DNA from 2 places in the Sanguibacter sp. Z6_81 genome. Region 1 is predicted to be linked to the other one. Evidence: riboswitches for the same ligand, from Rfam matches in the RefSeq annotation. Region 1 holds a riboswitch; the other holds the start of a gene.
The links. A riboswitch is a leader RNA that binds a small molecule or an ion and turns the genes downstream of it on or off. The one in region 1 is predicted to bind thiamine pyrophosphate.
Positions count from the first base shown of each region.

Region 1 (7,262 bases):
CCCCGAGGACCGCAAGTACACCTACTGGGACTACCAGCAGCTGCGGTTCCCGAAGAACCAGGGCATGCGGATCGACTTCGCCTACACCTCCCCCGGGCTCACACCTGCCGTGACCGGCGTCGAGATCGACCGCAACGAGCGCAAGGGCAAGGGCGCCTCCGACCACGTCCCCGTCATCGTCGACGTCGCGACGGACTGATCGTCCGACCGTGCTTCCCCGTCGCCCGGCACCCGGGGAACGCCCATGACGTCGCTCGGGCCGGGCCGCTCCCCCTACGCAGCGCCGACGTACGGGCCCGCGGAGGGAACGCCCTCGCCCGTGCCGTCGTCGGCACCGGGCGGCACGCGGCGTCGCGGTGACGGCGCGCGGCGTCCTGCCGACGGGGCACTGCGCCCCGCCGGCCGGAACGGCCTCGCGGTCGCCGCGATCGCCGTCCCGTTCACGGCACTGGGACTCGCCGCCCTCCTCGGCGTCGTGTTCGGGATCGCCGGCCTCGGGCAGATCAGACGCGCTCGGGGCCGGGGCGATCGGCAGCGGGGTCGTGGTCTCGCGGTCGCCGGGATCGTCGTGGGCGCGACCGTCACCGCGCTCTGGGTGGCGGGCATCTGGTTCGTCGTCGACGCGGTCCGGTTCGGTGACCGCAGCGAGCTCTACTCCGACCCTGCTCGCGTCGACGCGCCGACGGAGATCTATCTGTGGGACGTCACCCCCGGCCACTGCCTCGACGCGTCGCTCGCACTTGGCAGCCGAGTCACCGTGACGCCCTGCGACGAGGCCCACACCACCGAGCTCCTGTCCCGCGTCCCGGTCCAGTCGGCACCGGGCGGCGGGTACCCCGGCCGCCCCGGGATGCAGCGCGAGGCCGCCGCCGCGTGCGAGAAGGAGCTGGCGGCCCTCCCACCCGCGTCGGCCACCCTGTTCCGGACGGTGCCGGTCGCCCCGACGTCCGGCCTGTGGGCCGACGGCGAGACGGAGGCGTGGTGCTTCGTCACGTCCAGGCACGGGCCCGTGACGGGGACGATCGCCGCGGACGACGTCGCTCTCGCACACTGATCACCCGCGGCCGCGCGATCGACGGCGCGGGGGACGGGCCCGCGGACGAGGACCAGCGACGATAGTCTTCTGAGAAGTCATCGCGTCCGCCCGGCGGACACGTCCCGAAGGCGGTCGATCACCCGTGACGTCAGTCCCTCCCCCGCCACCGCCGCCCGGGCAACCCACACCCGGCCCTCGGCGCGACGCGGTGCCACCGCCCCCGCCGCCATCGGGCACCGCCCCGCCCCCGCCCCCGCCGTCGTCGTCAGCGCCGTCGTCGTCAGCGCCGTCGTCGTCAGCGCCGTCGTCAGCGCCCGGGGCTGCGTACAGCGCTCCAGACGTACCTGCACCCGCCCCCGCGGCACCTCGCCGGGGACGTCGGACCCTCCTCGTGGCGGTGGGGGTGGCCGTGATCGTGCTCGTCGGTGTCGGCGCGTTCCTCCTCCTCGACCGCGGACCGAGCATCGAGCCGCTCGAGGCCGAGGTGACGGAGGAGGTGGAGGTGTCCTCCCAGCAGGTCGTCGTCGGGAACTGCTTCGACGCACCGCGCACGGGGCGCGCCGTGGACACGGTGACGGTCGTCCCGTGCGACGAGCAGCACCCGTCGCAGGCCGTCGCGGGAGTGACGTACGACGACGCCGACGACTACCCGGGGACGCGACCGCTGCGTGAGCAGCTCGCGGAGGTGTGCACCCAGGACGCCGTGAGCACAGGCACGTTCGACCCGGACGACCTCAGCTTCTCGTTGTGGTTCCCGAGCAAGGACTCGTGGGCCGACGGGGACCGGACCGGGCTGTGCGTCGTCACGACACCCGAGGGCACCACGATCGGCGAGAGCATGGCCGCGCAGCTGTGACGGGCGCCGGCCCCGGCGCTACGCCTGGGTGACCGGCAGGTAGACGCGGCCGCCGGCGTCCTCGAACTCTCTCGACTTCTCGGCCATGCCCACCTCGATGGCATCCACCGTGGTGAGTCCGTTCTTCTCGGCGTACTCGCGCACGTCCGCGGAGATCCGCATGGAGCAGAACTTCGGTCCGCACATCGAGCAGAAGTGCGCCGTCTTCGCGGGCTCGGCGGGGAGCGTCTCGTCGTGGAACGCCCGCGCGGTGTCCGGGTCGAGGGACAGGGCGAACTGGTCGTTCCAGCGGAACTCGAACCGGGCCCGGGACAACGCGTCGTCGCGCTCCTGCGCGCGCGGGTGCTGCTTGGCGAGGTCCGCGGAGTGCGCCGCGATCTTGTACGTGATGACCCCGGTCTTCACGTCGTCCCGGTCCGGCAGACCGAGGTGCTCCTTGGGCGTGACGTAGCAGAGCATCGCGGTGCCGGCCTGGGCGATGATCGCCGCGCCGATCGCCGAGGTGATGTGGTCGTAGGCGGGAGCGATGTCGGTGGCGAGGGGGCCGAGCGTGTAGAACGGCGCCTCCTCGCACAGCTCCTCCTCGAGCCGCACGTTCTCGACGATCTTGTGCATCGGCACGTGGCCGGGGCCCTCGATCATCACCTGCACGCCGTACGACTTCGCGACCCTCGTCAGCTCTCCGAGAGTGCGGAGCTCGGCGAACTGCGCGGCGTCGTTGGCGTCCGCGATGGAGCCGGGGCGCAGGCCGTCACCGAGGGAGAACGTCACGTCGTAGCGACGGAAGATCTCGCACAGCTCGGCGAACCGGGTGTAGAGGAACGACTCCTCGTGGTGCGCCAGGCACCACGCCGCCATGATCGCACCACCGCGGGAGACGATCCCGGTGACCCGGCGGGCGGTGAGCGGGATGTAGCGCAGCAGCACCCCGGCGTGCACGGTCATGTAGTCGACGCCCTGCTCGCACTGCTCGATCACCGTGTCCCGGTACACCTCCCACGTGAGCTTCGCGGGGTCGCCCTTGACCTTCTCCAGCGCCTGGTAGATCGGCACCGTGCCGACGGGGATCGGGGAGTTGCGCATGATCCACTCGCGCGTGGCGTGGATGTCCTTGCCCGTGGACAGGTCCATGAGGGTGTCCGCCCCCCACCGGGCTGCCCACACCATCTTCTCGACCTCCTCCTCGATGGAGGACGTCACCGCGGAGTTGCCGATGTTCGCGTTGATCTTCACGGCGAACGCCTTGCCGATGACCATCGGCTCGAGCTCGGGGTGGTTGCGGTTCGCGGGGATGACCGCGCGCCCGCGTGCCACCTCCGAGCGGACGAGCTCCGGGTCGACGCCCTCGCGGGCCGCGGCGATCCGCATCTCCGGCGTGAGGATCCCGGCACGGGCCCACGCGAGCTGGGTGCTCGCACCGTCGACCCGCTCGGGCCGCTCGGGCCGCTCGGGCCGCTCGGGCCGCTCCCAAGCGTCGCGCGTCGGGGCCAGACCCGCGACGACGTCGATCGCCGGGGCGTCCGGGGAGTCGTCCGTGTACGGGCCGGACGTGTCGTAGAGGTCGAGGTGCTCGCCGTTGCTGAGGTTGACCCGGCGGACGGGGAACGTCAGGCCCGGCGCGTCCGGGACGGGCAGGTACACCTTCGACGATCCCGCGATGGGACCGGTGGTGACGGTCCGGGTGGTGACAGGCGTGCGCGCAGCATCCATCGTGCTCATCGAGCTTCTCCCTACGCCGGCATGATCCGGACAGGTTCGAACGGTCGGCGGCGCTGAGCCGCCCTCTCAGCTCGCTGCTGCGAGCTCCCGTGCATGTGTGGTTGTCCGGACACCGTACCCCAAACCGGGCACCCGCTCAGGCAGTAGTCTCGACGATGACGACGCGCGCATCTCCGCGGCGAGCATCGTGGCCCACCACCGGCAGGAGCAGACATGCGTGGGACAGCAGCAGCCGTCTGGCAGACCGTCCGCGCCGAGCGCCGTCGCCTCGTCGCGGACCTCACCGGGCTCCGCGGCGAGCAGTGGCGCGCACCGTCGCTCTGCCCGGGCTGGGACGTGCACGACGTCGTCGCACACCTCGTGGACACCGCGCGCACCGGCCGCGTCTCGTTCGTCCGCGACCTCGTCGCCGCCCGCATGGACTTCGACCGCGCCAACGAGCGTGGCATCGCACGCCAGAGGCGGGCGGACCCCCGCGAGACGCTCCACGCCCTCGAGCAGGCTGCTGACCTCACCCGGACACCGCCGGTCAATATCGCGACACGGCTCGTCGAGGCGATCGTCCACGGCGAGGACGTGCGGCGACCGCTCGGCATCGTCGGGACGTACCCGCCCGACGACGTCGCGGCCGCGCTGGCGTACCAGCTGCGCACCCCCGTGTCGTTCGGGGGCGGAAAGGAACGAGCCGCCGGGCTGCAGCTCGTCGACGCACGCACCGGCGCCACCTGGGGGACGGGCGACGAGGTCCGCGGCGACCCGCTCGACCTCCTCATGGCCGTCTCGGGACGCCCCCTCGACCCCGACCTGCTGGTCGGCCCTGGCGCCCAGCACCTCACGGCCGCCCCAGGACCCACCCGACCCGGAGGAGAGTAGACATGGCCACGCGCGACGACGACCACCTCTGGACCCTGGTCCACGCCGAACGGGCCGCGCTGGCCGACGACCTCGCGAGCCTGGGTGACGATCAGTGGCGGCACAGCACCCTGTGCGGAGCGTGGGACGTCGAGGACGTCGTCGCCCACCTCGTCGCCGCCGCGAGCACCGGGACGTGGAGGTGGGTTCGCAGCATCGTCGGTGCGCGCTTCCGCGTCGAGGTGCACAACGACCGCCGGATGCGCGAGCACCGCGGGAGCACACCGGCCGAGACGCTCGCCCGGTTCCGCGCTGTCGTCCCGAGCACGACCGCGGCGACGAGCCACACCCCGGCCTACCTCGGCGAGGTCCTCGTGCACGCCCAGGACATCCGCCGCCCGCTGGGACTCTCCCCGACCCCGAGCATCGAGGCACTGACGCCCGTCGCAGAGTTCTACGCGCGGCGCGACTTCGCCGTGCCGAGCCGCACGCACACGGCCAGCCTCGAGCTGCGTGCCGACGACGGGCCGTTCCACGCCGGCTCCGGGCCCCTCGTCTCCGGTCCGACGCTCGCCCTCCTCATGACCATGGCCGGTCGGCCCGCCTACCTCGACGAGCTCACCGGCCCCGGAGTGCCCGAGATCCGCCGCCGCATCACCTGAACGTCAGGCGTCCAGTCCTGAGCTCGTCCGCACGGAGGTCCGGTCAGCGCACCGTGAGGACCAGGCCGCCGGACTGGGCCGAGCTGGGACCGGCCACCGCGTCGTCCGCGCCGTCGACGAGCACCTGCTCCGCGCCGACGTCGACCGGGTGGTCGACGACGACGGTCGCCCCGTCGCCCACCTCGCCCGAGAGCATGAGCCGGGCGAGCTGGTCGCCGATCTGCCGCTGCACGAGGCGACGCAGGGGCCGCGCCCCGTACGTCGGGTCGAACCCTTCGATGGCGAGCCACTCGCGCGCCGCCTGGGTGACGTCCAGGACGATGCGGCGCGACTCGAGGCGCTTCGCGAGCTCCGCCACCTGGAGGTCGACGATCCGTGCGAGGTCGTCGAGCCCGAGGGCGTCGAACATCACGATCTCGTCGAGGCGGTTGAGGAACTCCGGCTTGAACGCGTCGCGGACCGCCGCCATGACGGCCTCCCGGCGCGCGGCGTCGTCGAGCAGCGGGTCGACGAGGTACTGGGACCCGAGGTTGGAGGTGAGCACGAGGATGACGTTGCGGAAGTCGACCGTGCGCCCCTGGCCGTCGGTGAGCCGCCCGTCGTCGAGCACCTGCAGGAGGATGTCGAACACCTCGGGGTGCGCCTTCTCCACCTCGTCGAGGAGCACGACGGAGTACGGACGCCGCCGGACGGCCTCGGTGAGCTGACCGCCCTCCTCGTAGCCGACGTACCCGGGAGGCGCACCGACGAGCCGGGCGACGCTGTGCTTCTCGCTGTACTCCGACATGTCGATGCGGACCATCGCGCGCTCGTCGTCGAACAGGAAGTCGGCGAGCGACTTCGCCAGCTCGGTCTTGCCGACGCCGGTGGGACCGAGGAAGAGGAACGAGCCCGTGGGCCGGTTGGGGTCCGACACCCCGGCGCGGGCACGACGCACCGCGTCGGACACGGCCGCGACGGCGGCCTTCTGGCCGATGAGGCGCTGGCCGATGATCTCCTCCATCGACAGGAGCTTCTTGCTCTCGCCCTGGAGCAGGCGGCCCGCGGGGATGCCCGTCCAGGCCGAGACGACCTCGGCGATCTCGTCCGCGCCCACCTTGTCACCGACGAGGCGGGGCAGCGCGTCCTCGTCCGACTCGGCCTCCCGCTCGGCCTCCTCGGCTCCGGCCAGCTCCTTCTCGAGTGCCGGGAGCTCGCCGTACCGGATGCGCGACGCCGTCTCGAGGTCGCCCTCGCGCTCGGCGCGGTCCCGCTGGGACTCGAGCTCGTCCTTGCGCTTGCGCAGCTCGCCGACGCGGTTGAACCCGCCCTTCTCCGCCTGCCAGCGGGCGGTGAGGGCCGCGAGCTCCTCGCGTCGGTCGGCCAGGGTGGCGCGGAGCTCCGTGAGCCGCTGCTTCGAGGCGTCGTCCTCAGCCTTGGACAGCGCGAGCTCCTCCATCTCGAGGCGTGTCACGGCTCGCTGGAGGGTGTCGATCTCCGTCGGGGACGAGTCCATCTCCATGCGCAGCCGGGACGCGGCCTCGTCGACGAGGTCGATCGCCTTGTCGGGCAGCTGCCGGCCGCTGATGTACCGGTCGGAGAGCGTGGCCGCCGCGACGAGCGCGGCGTCGGAGATCGTCACCCGGTGGTGCGCCTCGTAACGTGAGTTCAGACCACGCAGGATGGCGATGGTGTCCTCGACCGACGGCTCACCGACGAACACCTGCTGGAACCGCCGCTCGAGGGCCGGGTCCTTCTCGATGCTCTCGCGGTACTCGTCGAGCGTCGTGGCGCCCACGAGGCGCAGCTCGCCCCGGGCGAGCATGGGCTTGAGCATGTTCCCGGCGTCGATGGACGAGTCCCCGCCACCGCCACCGGCGCCGACCACCGTGTGCAGCTCGTCGATGAAGGTGACGACCTCACCGTCGGACCCCTTGATCTCCTCGAGCACCGCCTTGAGGCGCTCCTCGAAGTCGCCCCGGTACTTGGCGCCCGCGAGCATCGCGGCGAGGTCGAGCGAGATGAGGCGCTTGCCCTTGAGGGAGTCCGGGACGTCGCCCGCGACGATGCGCTGGGCCAGCCCTTCGACGACTGCCGTCTTGCCGACGCCGGGCTCGCCGATGAGGACGGGGTTGTTCTTGGTGCGCCGCGAGAGCAC
Region 1 is NZ_JBXUFV010000001.1:298,429-305,690, forward strand. It holds gene AC2AXK_RS01415 (exodeoxyribonuclease III) at 1-199, shown strand, start outside; gene AC2AXK_RS01420 (DUF4190 domain-containing protein) at 245-1,054, shown strand; gene AC2AXK_RS01425 (septum formation family protein) at 1,440-1,892, shown strand; gene thiC (phosphomethylpyrimidine synthase ThiC) at 1,911-3,611, opposite strand; TPP riboswitch at 3,603-3,712, opposite strand; gene AC2AXK_RS01435 (maleylpyruvate isomerase family mycothiol-dependent enzyme) at 3,825-4,484, shown strand; gene AC2AXK_RS01440 (maleylpyruvate isomerase family mycothiol-dependent enzyme) at 4,487-5,125, shown strand; gene clpB (ATP-dependent chaperone ClpB) at 5,169-7,262, opposite strand, start outside.

Region 2 (7,262 bases), on a different contig from region 1:
CAGTCGGCGATCGCGGCGATGTTGCGCGGGTTGAGGATCCCGAGGCCCGACCCGATCGGGGCGCCCAGCGGCATGACGGCAGCGCAGCCCACGTCCTGGAGCTTGCGTGCGAGCACCGGGTCGTCGTTGGTGTACGGCAGGACGACGAAGCCCGCCCGGACGAGCTCGTCCGCGGCCCGGACGAGCTCGATGGGGTCCGGCAGGAGCGTGACGTCGTCCGCGAGGACCTCGAGCTTGACCCACGGTGTCCCGCACGCCTCGCGGGCGAGCTCGGCGGTGAGCACGGCTTCGCGGGCGTTGAAGCATCCCGCGGTGTTGGGCAGGGGTCGGATGCCGTGGCGAGCGAGCAGGTCCCACACCGTGCCGCCGCCCGCAGCACCCGGCTGCGGCGTGCTCACGCGGCGCATCGCGACCGTCGTGAGCTCGGTCCCGGAGGCGACGAGCGCCTCCTCGAGGTGCAGGAGGTTCGGTGCCCCGCCGGTGCCCATGACGAGGCGGGACGTGAACGTGACTCCCGCGACGACGAACGCGTCAGGCTCCTCGGTCATCCGCCCTGCACCGCCGTGACGATCTCGACGCGGTCCCCGACGGTGAGCCCGGTGCCCGCCCACCGTCCCCGGGGGACGACGTGGTCGTTGATGGCGACCGCGACGCCGCTCGGTGCACCGTCCGACGCGCAGGCCGGCGCGTAGAGCGCGACGAGGGACCGGAGGTCGGTGAGCCCGGCGAGCGCCCGCTCCTCACCGTTGACGATGATCGATCCGCGGGTCATCGGTCCGCTCCGGTGAGCGCGAAGCGGAGGGGATCGACCGCGGGGGGAGGACTGCCGTGTCGGCCCGCGAACAGGTCGTCGAGGAGGTCTGCGGTGAGCGGGGTGAGCAGGACGCCGTTGCGGTGGTGGCCGGTCGCGGCGACGAGGCCGGGCACGGACGTCCGGCCGATGAGGGGCAGGTTGTCCGGCGTCCCGGGACGGGCCCGCGCGGTGACCTCGACGAACGTGAGCTCGTCGATGCCCGGGACGAGTGCCCGCGCGTCCCGCAGGAGCGCGTGGACCCCACCGGCCGTGGCGGTGGGCACGTCGCGTTCCTCGCTCGTCGCACCCACGACCACCTCCCCGCCGGGCCGTGGCACGACGTAGACCGGGCGCAGCTGGACCGTCCCGCGCACGACGTGGCGCAGCCCGAAGCCCGTCCCGCGCGCGTCGAGCCGGAGCGCCTCGCCCATGACCGGCCGGGTCGGCAGCACGACCTCGGGGACGTCGCCCAGCAGCCCGCCCGACGCCGCACCTGCGGCGAGCACGACGACGCCGGCGTGGTGGGTCCCGCCTGCGCGGTCCTCGGCGCCGACGACGGCGCCGGACGGTGAGCGCAGGAGGCGCGCGGCCTCGTGCCGCACGATGGTCGCGGTCCGCCTGCCCGCACCAGAGCCCGTGAGAGCCGTGAGCAACGCGGCGTGGGTCGCACGGGGGTCGACCTGGTGGTCGCCGGCCACCCGGTACGCGCCGGAGAGGCGGCCGCCGAGGAACGGCTCCTCCTCCCGTGCCTGGGAGACGGTGAGCTCCTCGGAGGTCAGGCCGAGCGCCCGGTGGAGCTCCGCGAGCCGCCTGCCCTGCGCGGCGTCGGCCTGGTCGTACGCCACGGACAGCGTGCCGCACGCCTGCAGTCCGGTGGGGCTGCCCGTCGCGTCCTCGAGCTCCGCCGCGAAGGCCGGCCACCGCCGGGCGGACGCGACACAGAGCTCGGTGAGCGACTCCTCACCGAAGCTCGCCTCGGTGACCGGTGCGAGCATCCCGGCCGCAGCGTGGGTGGCGCCGGTGCCGGGCGCCGGATCGAGGCAGGTGACGGTGAGGCCTGCGCGCAGGGCGCGCCATGCGGCCGTGGCACCGATGATGCCGAGCCCCACGACGAGGACGTCGCTCGTCGTGGCGCGAGCGGGCGTGGACCGATCGACAGGTGCGCGCATGCGCTGTGCTCCCTTCGCTGGCATGACCCAGAGCAGGTTCGACGGTCGGCGTGACGCCCTCTCAGCCCCGCCGTGTGCGGGGCTCCCGTGCGTCAGCCACAGTACACTCACGCCCCATGACGCTCACGGAGCACGGCGCGGCCCCCCTGCCCGACGACAGCGCCACGGGCTCTCTCGCGGCCCGCGCGTCCGTGCGCCGCCGCCTGGCCGACGCCCGGCTGTACCTGTGCACCGACGCGCGCGCGGACCGCGGCGACCGGGCGGACTTCGCGGCGTTCGTCCGCACCGTGCTGCGGGCCGGTGTCGACGTCATCCAGCTGCGGGACCGGTCCCTGGACGTCGTCGAGGAGCTCGAGCTGCTCGCGCTCATGGCCGCCCTCACCGAGGAGGAGGGCGCGCTGCTCGCCGTCAACGACCGCGCCGACGTGGCGACAGCGGCAGGAGCGCAGATCCTGCACACCGGCCAGCGCGACCTGCCGGTCACCGTCGCGCGCGGCCTCGTCGGCCCGTCCGTCGGCATCGGACGCTCCACACGCGGCGGGGAGCAGGCCGTAGCAGCGGACGCCGACCCGGACGTCGACTACTTCTGCGTCGGCCCGGTCCATGCCACTCCGACGAAGCCTGGCCGGTCCGCCGTCGGCGTGGACGCCGTGCGGGACGTCGCACGCCTCGCCCCGACGACGCCCTGGTTCGCGATCGGCGGGATCGACCTCACGACGCTGCGACCCGTCCTCGACGCCGGTGCGCGCCGCGTCGTCGTGGTCCGGGCGATCACGGACGCGAGCGACCCCGCGGACGCGACGAGGAGGATCCGGGCCGCCGTCGTGGGCGCTTGAACCCCGCCCGACGTGCGCCGACTATCCTGGGGTCGTGACGCAGACCCCAACCTCCTTGCCGCGCCCCGTCCTCGTCGTGGACTTCGGTGCCCAGTACGCCCAGCTCATCGCGCGCCGTGTCCGCGAGGCCAACGTGTACTCCGAGATCGTCCCCAGCACCTTCACGGTCGAGCAGATGCTCGCGAAGGACCCGGCGGCGATCATCCTCTCGGGCGGCCCGTCGTCCGTCTACGCCACGGGCGCCCCGTTCGTCGACCCTGAGCTGTTCACCGCCGGCGTCCCTGTCCTGGGCATCTGCTACGGCTTCCAGGCGATGGCCAAGGCGCTCGGCGGATCCGTCGCCCAGACCGGCCTGTCCGAGTACGGCGGGACGTTCGTCGAGATCAACCACCCCGGTTCCCTCCTCGAGGGATCGCCCGAGCAGCAGACGACGTGGATGAGCCACGGCGACGCCGTGCACTCCGCCCCCGAGGGCTTCGAGGTCCTCGCGACGTCGGCCGGCTCGCCCGTGGCCGCGTTCGAGGACACGGAGCGTCACCTCTACGGCGTGCAGTGGCACCCCGAGGTCAGGCACTCGCCCCTCGGCCAGAAGGCGATCGAGAACTTCCTCTACCGCGGCGCCGGGCTCGCACCCGACTGGACGCCCGGCAACGTCATCGCCGACCAGGTCGAGATCATCCGCGCGCAGGTGGGCGACGCCCGGGTCATCTGTGGCCTCTCCGGCGGGGTCGACTCCTCCGTGGCTGCCGCGCTCGTGCAGAAGGCCGTCGGAGACCAGCTCACCTGCGTGTTCGTCGACCACGGTCTGCTGCGGGCCGGTGAGGCCGAGCAGGTCGAGAAGGACTTCGTCGACGCCACCGGCGTGCAGCTCAAGGTCGTCAACGCCCAGCAGCGTTTCCTCCAGGCGCTCGCCGGGGTGAGCGACCCCGAGACGAAGCGCAAGATCATCGGCCGTGAGTTCATCCGGGTGTTCGAGGACGCCGCACGCGAGGTCGTCGCCGACGCGGGCGCGCACGGTGACGAGGTGAAGTTCCTCGTGCAAGGCACGCTCTACCCGGACGTCGTCGAGTCCGGCGGTGGTGAGGGTGCTGCGAACATCAAGAGCCACCACAACGTCGGCGGGCTCCCTGACGACCTGCAGTTCTCCCTCGTGGAGCCGCTGCGCACCCTGTTCAAGGATGAGGTGCGGGCCGTCGGCCTCGAGCTCGGCGTGCCCGAGGGCATCGTCTGGCGCCAGCCGTTCCCGGGGCCCGGCCTCGGGATCCGGATCGTCGGAGAGGTCACCGGCGAGCGGCTGGAGATCCTCCGTGCCGCGGACGCGATCGCCCGCGAGGAGCTCACGCGCGCCGGCCTCGACCGGGAGATCTGGCAGTGCCCCGTCGTGCTGCTCGGCGACGTGCGGTCCGTCGGCGTGCAGGGCGACGGGCGCACCTACGGGCACCCCATCGTCCTGCGTCCCGTGTCCTCCGAGGACGCGATGACAGCCGACTGGACCCGCCTGCCGTACGACGTGCTGGCGACCATCTCCACGCGCATCACCAACGAGGTCAAGGACGTCAACCGTGTCGTCCTGGACGTCACGAGCAAGCCACCGGGCACCATCGAGTGGGAGTGACTCACCGCCCGCATCCGTAGCCCTCTCGCTACGGTGGGACAGAGAGCATGCAGGCACGACCAACGAAGGAGTGCACGATGGCGAGCAAGGTCACGATCAGGCAGAGCAAGGGTGTGGGGGTCGTCGGGCTGCTGACGCTCATCGCGGGAGTGGTCCTCCTCATCGCGGGTGGCATCACGTGGTGGGCGGTCGCGGACAAGCTGGCGGACGAGGAGATCACCGTCTCCGAGGACGCGTCCTTCCTCGCGGGGAAGAAGGTCAACGACCCGTTCTCGGCCTTCGCCCAGGCTGACGTCATCAACAAGCACGCTCTCGAGGCGTCCGACGGCAACACGTACGCGGAGCTCGGGCAGGGCGACGAGCGGCGCGAGACGGTGATGAACGCGTCGTTCCTGCGAGCGTCGCTCTTCACGTCGGTCGTGTCGTTCGGCGTGGCGGCCCTCGTCATGGGCCTCGGGATCCTCTTCATCATCAACGGGTGGGCGCTGCGCCGTATGGCCGGTGGACCGCCGGTCGTCGTCGAGACCTCGGACGACCGTGACGGCGGTGACCGCGGCGGCCGCTCGGCACGCACCGACACGTCGCGTGCGGACAGCACGCGCCACGAGGCCGGCCTGCCGGCCGAGGCGAGCAAGGAGCCCGGGACGCGGCGCAGCGGACCCATCGCGTCGTCTGTGACGACGCCGGCCGCACAGCGCTCCGACGCGGCACCGTCCACGACCGCCACGCCGATCGTCCCGGCCTCGGGCCGGGCCGCGTCCCAGCACGACGCCGCCCCCGCCACGGGTGCGACTCCCGTCGCCCCGCGCGAGGACCCGGTCCGGCTGAGCCGCACCGACCGCATCGGTTCATCTCCCGCACCGGCGGGCCTGCGGCCGGCCACTGCCGCGTCGGCGTCCGACGCGACCGCCGTCCAGCCCGCGGTCTCCGCGGAGGACTCGTCCGCCGAGGGCTCCCGGCCCGATGGTGTGGGACGGCCGGAGACGGACGGGCGCCCGGCCGGATGGGCGTCGCCCGCCGACCGCGTCCCGCCGGCCGACGACGCGCGAGGCTCGTCCGGCAGCTGAGGGACGCCCGACGACGAGGACGGGCACCGGGGGAGACCCCCGGTGCCCGTCCTCGTTCCTGCCGGTGCTCGCGCGACGTGCGGCGTCGCGGGCTGCGCGTCAGCGTCGCGCCCTGCGCATCAGCGTCGCGCCCTGCGCGTCAGCGTCGCCGGACCGCCTTCGCGACCGACACTCCCACGAGCGCGGCGCCGGCCGCGGCGAGCGCGATGATGAGCGCCAGCTCCTCGTCGAACTCCGCGCCGAGGAGGCGCGCCAGGAAACCTGCCCCGACGAGGGCGACGAACACGCCCCAGATGAGGGTCGGTACGGCGACCCCGGGACGGGACGTCGCCGGTCGCGTGCTGCTCGTGCCGCTCATGAGTCCTCCTTGATGATGACGTTGCCCACGCCGTGGCTGATCTCCAGGTGGATCTGCGCGTCCTCGCCGTCGGCGACGTCCCGCGTCTCGAAGGTTGCCGAGCTGATCCCGAGGCCCCCGACGCTGCGCTCCTGTCGGTGGTCCTCGTCGCCGATCACCCACTCGACCTGGCCCGCGCGGACAGCCACCTCGGCCGACGCCGACGGGTCCTCGGGAAGGATGACGGTGAGCTGGCCGACCGCCATCTGGACCGGGATGCGGACCGCGTCGCCCGGGTCGAGGTCGAGGTCGGTGAGGTCGAGGACCATGTCGCCGATGCCCATCGCGTACCCGTCCTGCGCCTCACCCGTGGTCGTGGGGGCGAACCGCTCGTCACCGACCCCCGAGCGGGTGGCCGTGCGCAGGTCGAGCTCCGTCGACCAGGAGCCGACGCCGACGGCCAGCAGGATCCCGAGGACCGCGAGGACGCCGAGGCCGCCGCTCGTGCGGCCGAGCACCCCGGCGACGATGATCGCGAGGCCCGCGAGCACGAGCGTCACGGCGACGGCGATGAGCGAGATCGTGATGAGCCCACCGTCGACGTCGAGGCGGCCCGCCCGTTCGGCGAGGCGCAACCCCACGTAGGTGAGGGTGCCCAGTCCGAGGACGAGCGACACCGCCGCCGCGCCGGCGCCGTGGCGGGCGGGTGCCTGCTCGACCGCGCTCGCACTCGCCGGGGTCGACTTCGACAGGTTGACCGGTGGCTGCTGTCCGGTGCCACCGGGTGCGGGTGCACCGGCGCCGTGCCCGTGGAGCTCGTCGTCGGACCAGGTCTGACCGTTCGACCAGCCCTGCCCGCTCGTCCATCCGGTGACGGTCCAGCCGCCGGAGCCCGTCTCCGCGCCGGTCGTGCCTGCCGACCCGCGCGGACGTGCACCGTTGGCGGAGCGGTTCTGCACGTACGCGACGACGAGGTAGATCGTGAACCCGGAGAGCGCCACCCAGAAGACCGCGTCGAACCACCCGTTCCCGGAGTTCCCCCACGCACCCGGCCGGTCGCTGAACCCGAGGATGAGCATGATCGCCGAGCCGGCGAGGGCTGCGTCGAAGCGACCGTGGACGGCCTCCTGCAGGTGGATGCGACCGTCCGAACGCTCGGGGAGCAGCGCCCACCCCGCGGCGTAGAGGATGAGCCCGACGCCGGTAGCGATGCCGAGGACGCCGAGCAGCGCCCGCACGAGGAGCGGGTCGACGCCGAGACGTGCGGCCACCCCTGACGCGACGCCCCCGATCCACCGGTCGTCACCGCGGGTGATCCCTGTGCGTCGGATGGAGTCGAAGAAGTCGTCGAACCTGTCGTGGCCTGCTGGCGGAGGGGGCGTGTCGGCCCCCGATCCTGGTGCGGGTGTTCCTGTGCTGTCCATGTCCCGATCCTTGCCTGCTCC
Region 2 is NZ_JBXUFV010000003.1:31,638-38,899, forward strand. It holds gene AC2AXK_RS08535 (thiazole synthase) at 1-548, opposite strand, end outside; gene thiS (sulfur carrier protein ThiS) at 545-772, opposite strand; gene thiO (glycine oxidase ThiO) at 769-1,962, opposite strand; TPP riboswitch at 1,970-2,053, opposite strand; gene thiE (thiamine phosphate synthase) at 2,079-2,798, shown strand; gene guaA (glutamine-hydrolyzing GMP synthase) at 2,833-4,413, shown strand; gene AC2AXK_RS08560 (hypothetical protein) at 4,491-5,480, shown strand; gene AC2AXK_RS08565 (hypothetical protein) at 5,620-5,838, opposite strand; gene AC2AXK_RS08570 (PspC domain-containing protein) at 5,835-7,241, opposite strand.
Region 2: linked by a shared signal. The riboswitch ahead of thiO (glycine oxidase ThiO) and the one ahead of thiC (phosphomethylpyrimidine synthase ThiC) in region 1 are both predicted to bind thiamine pyrophosphate.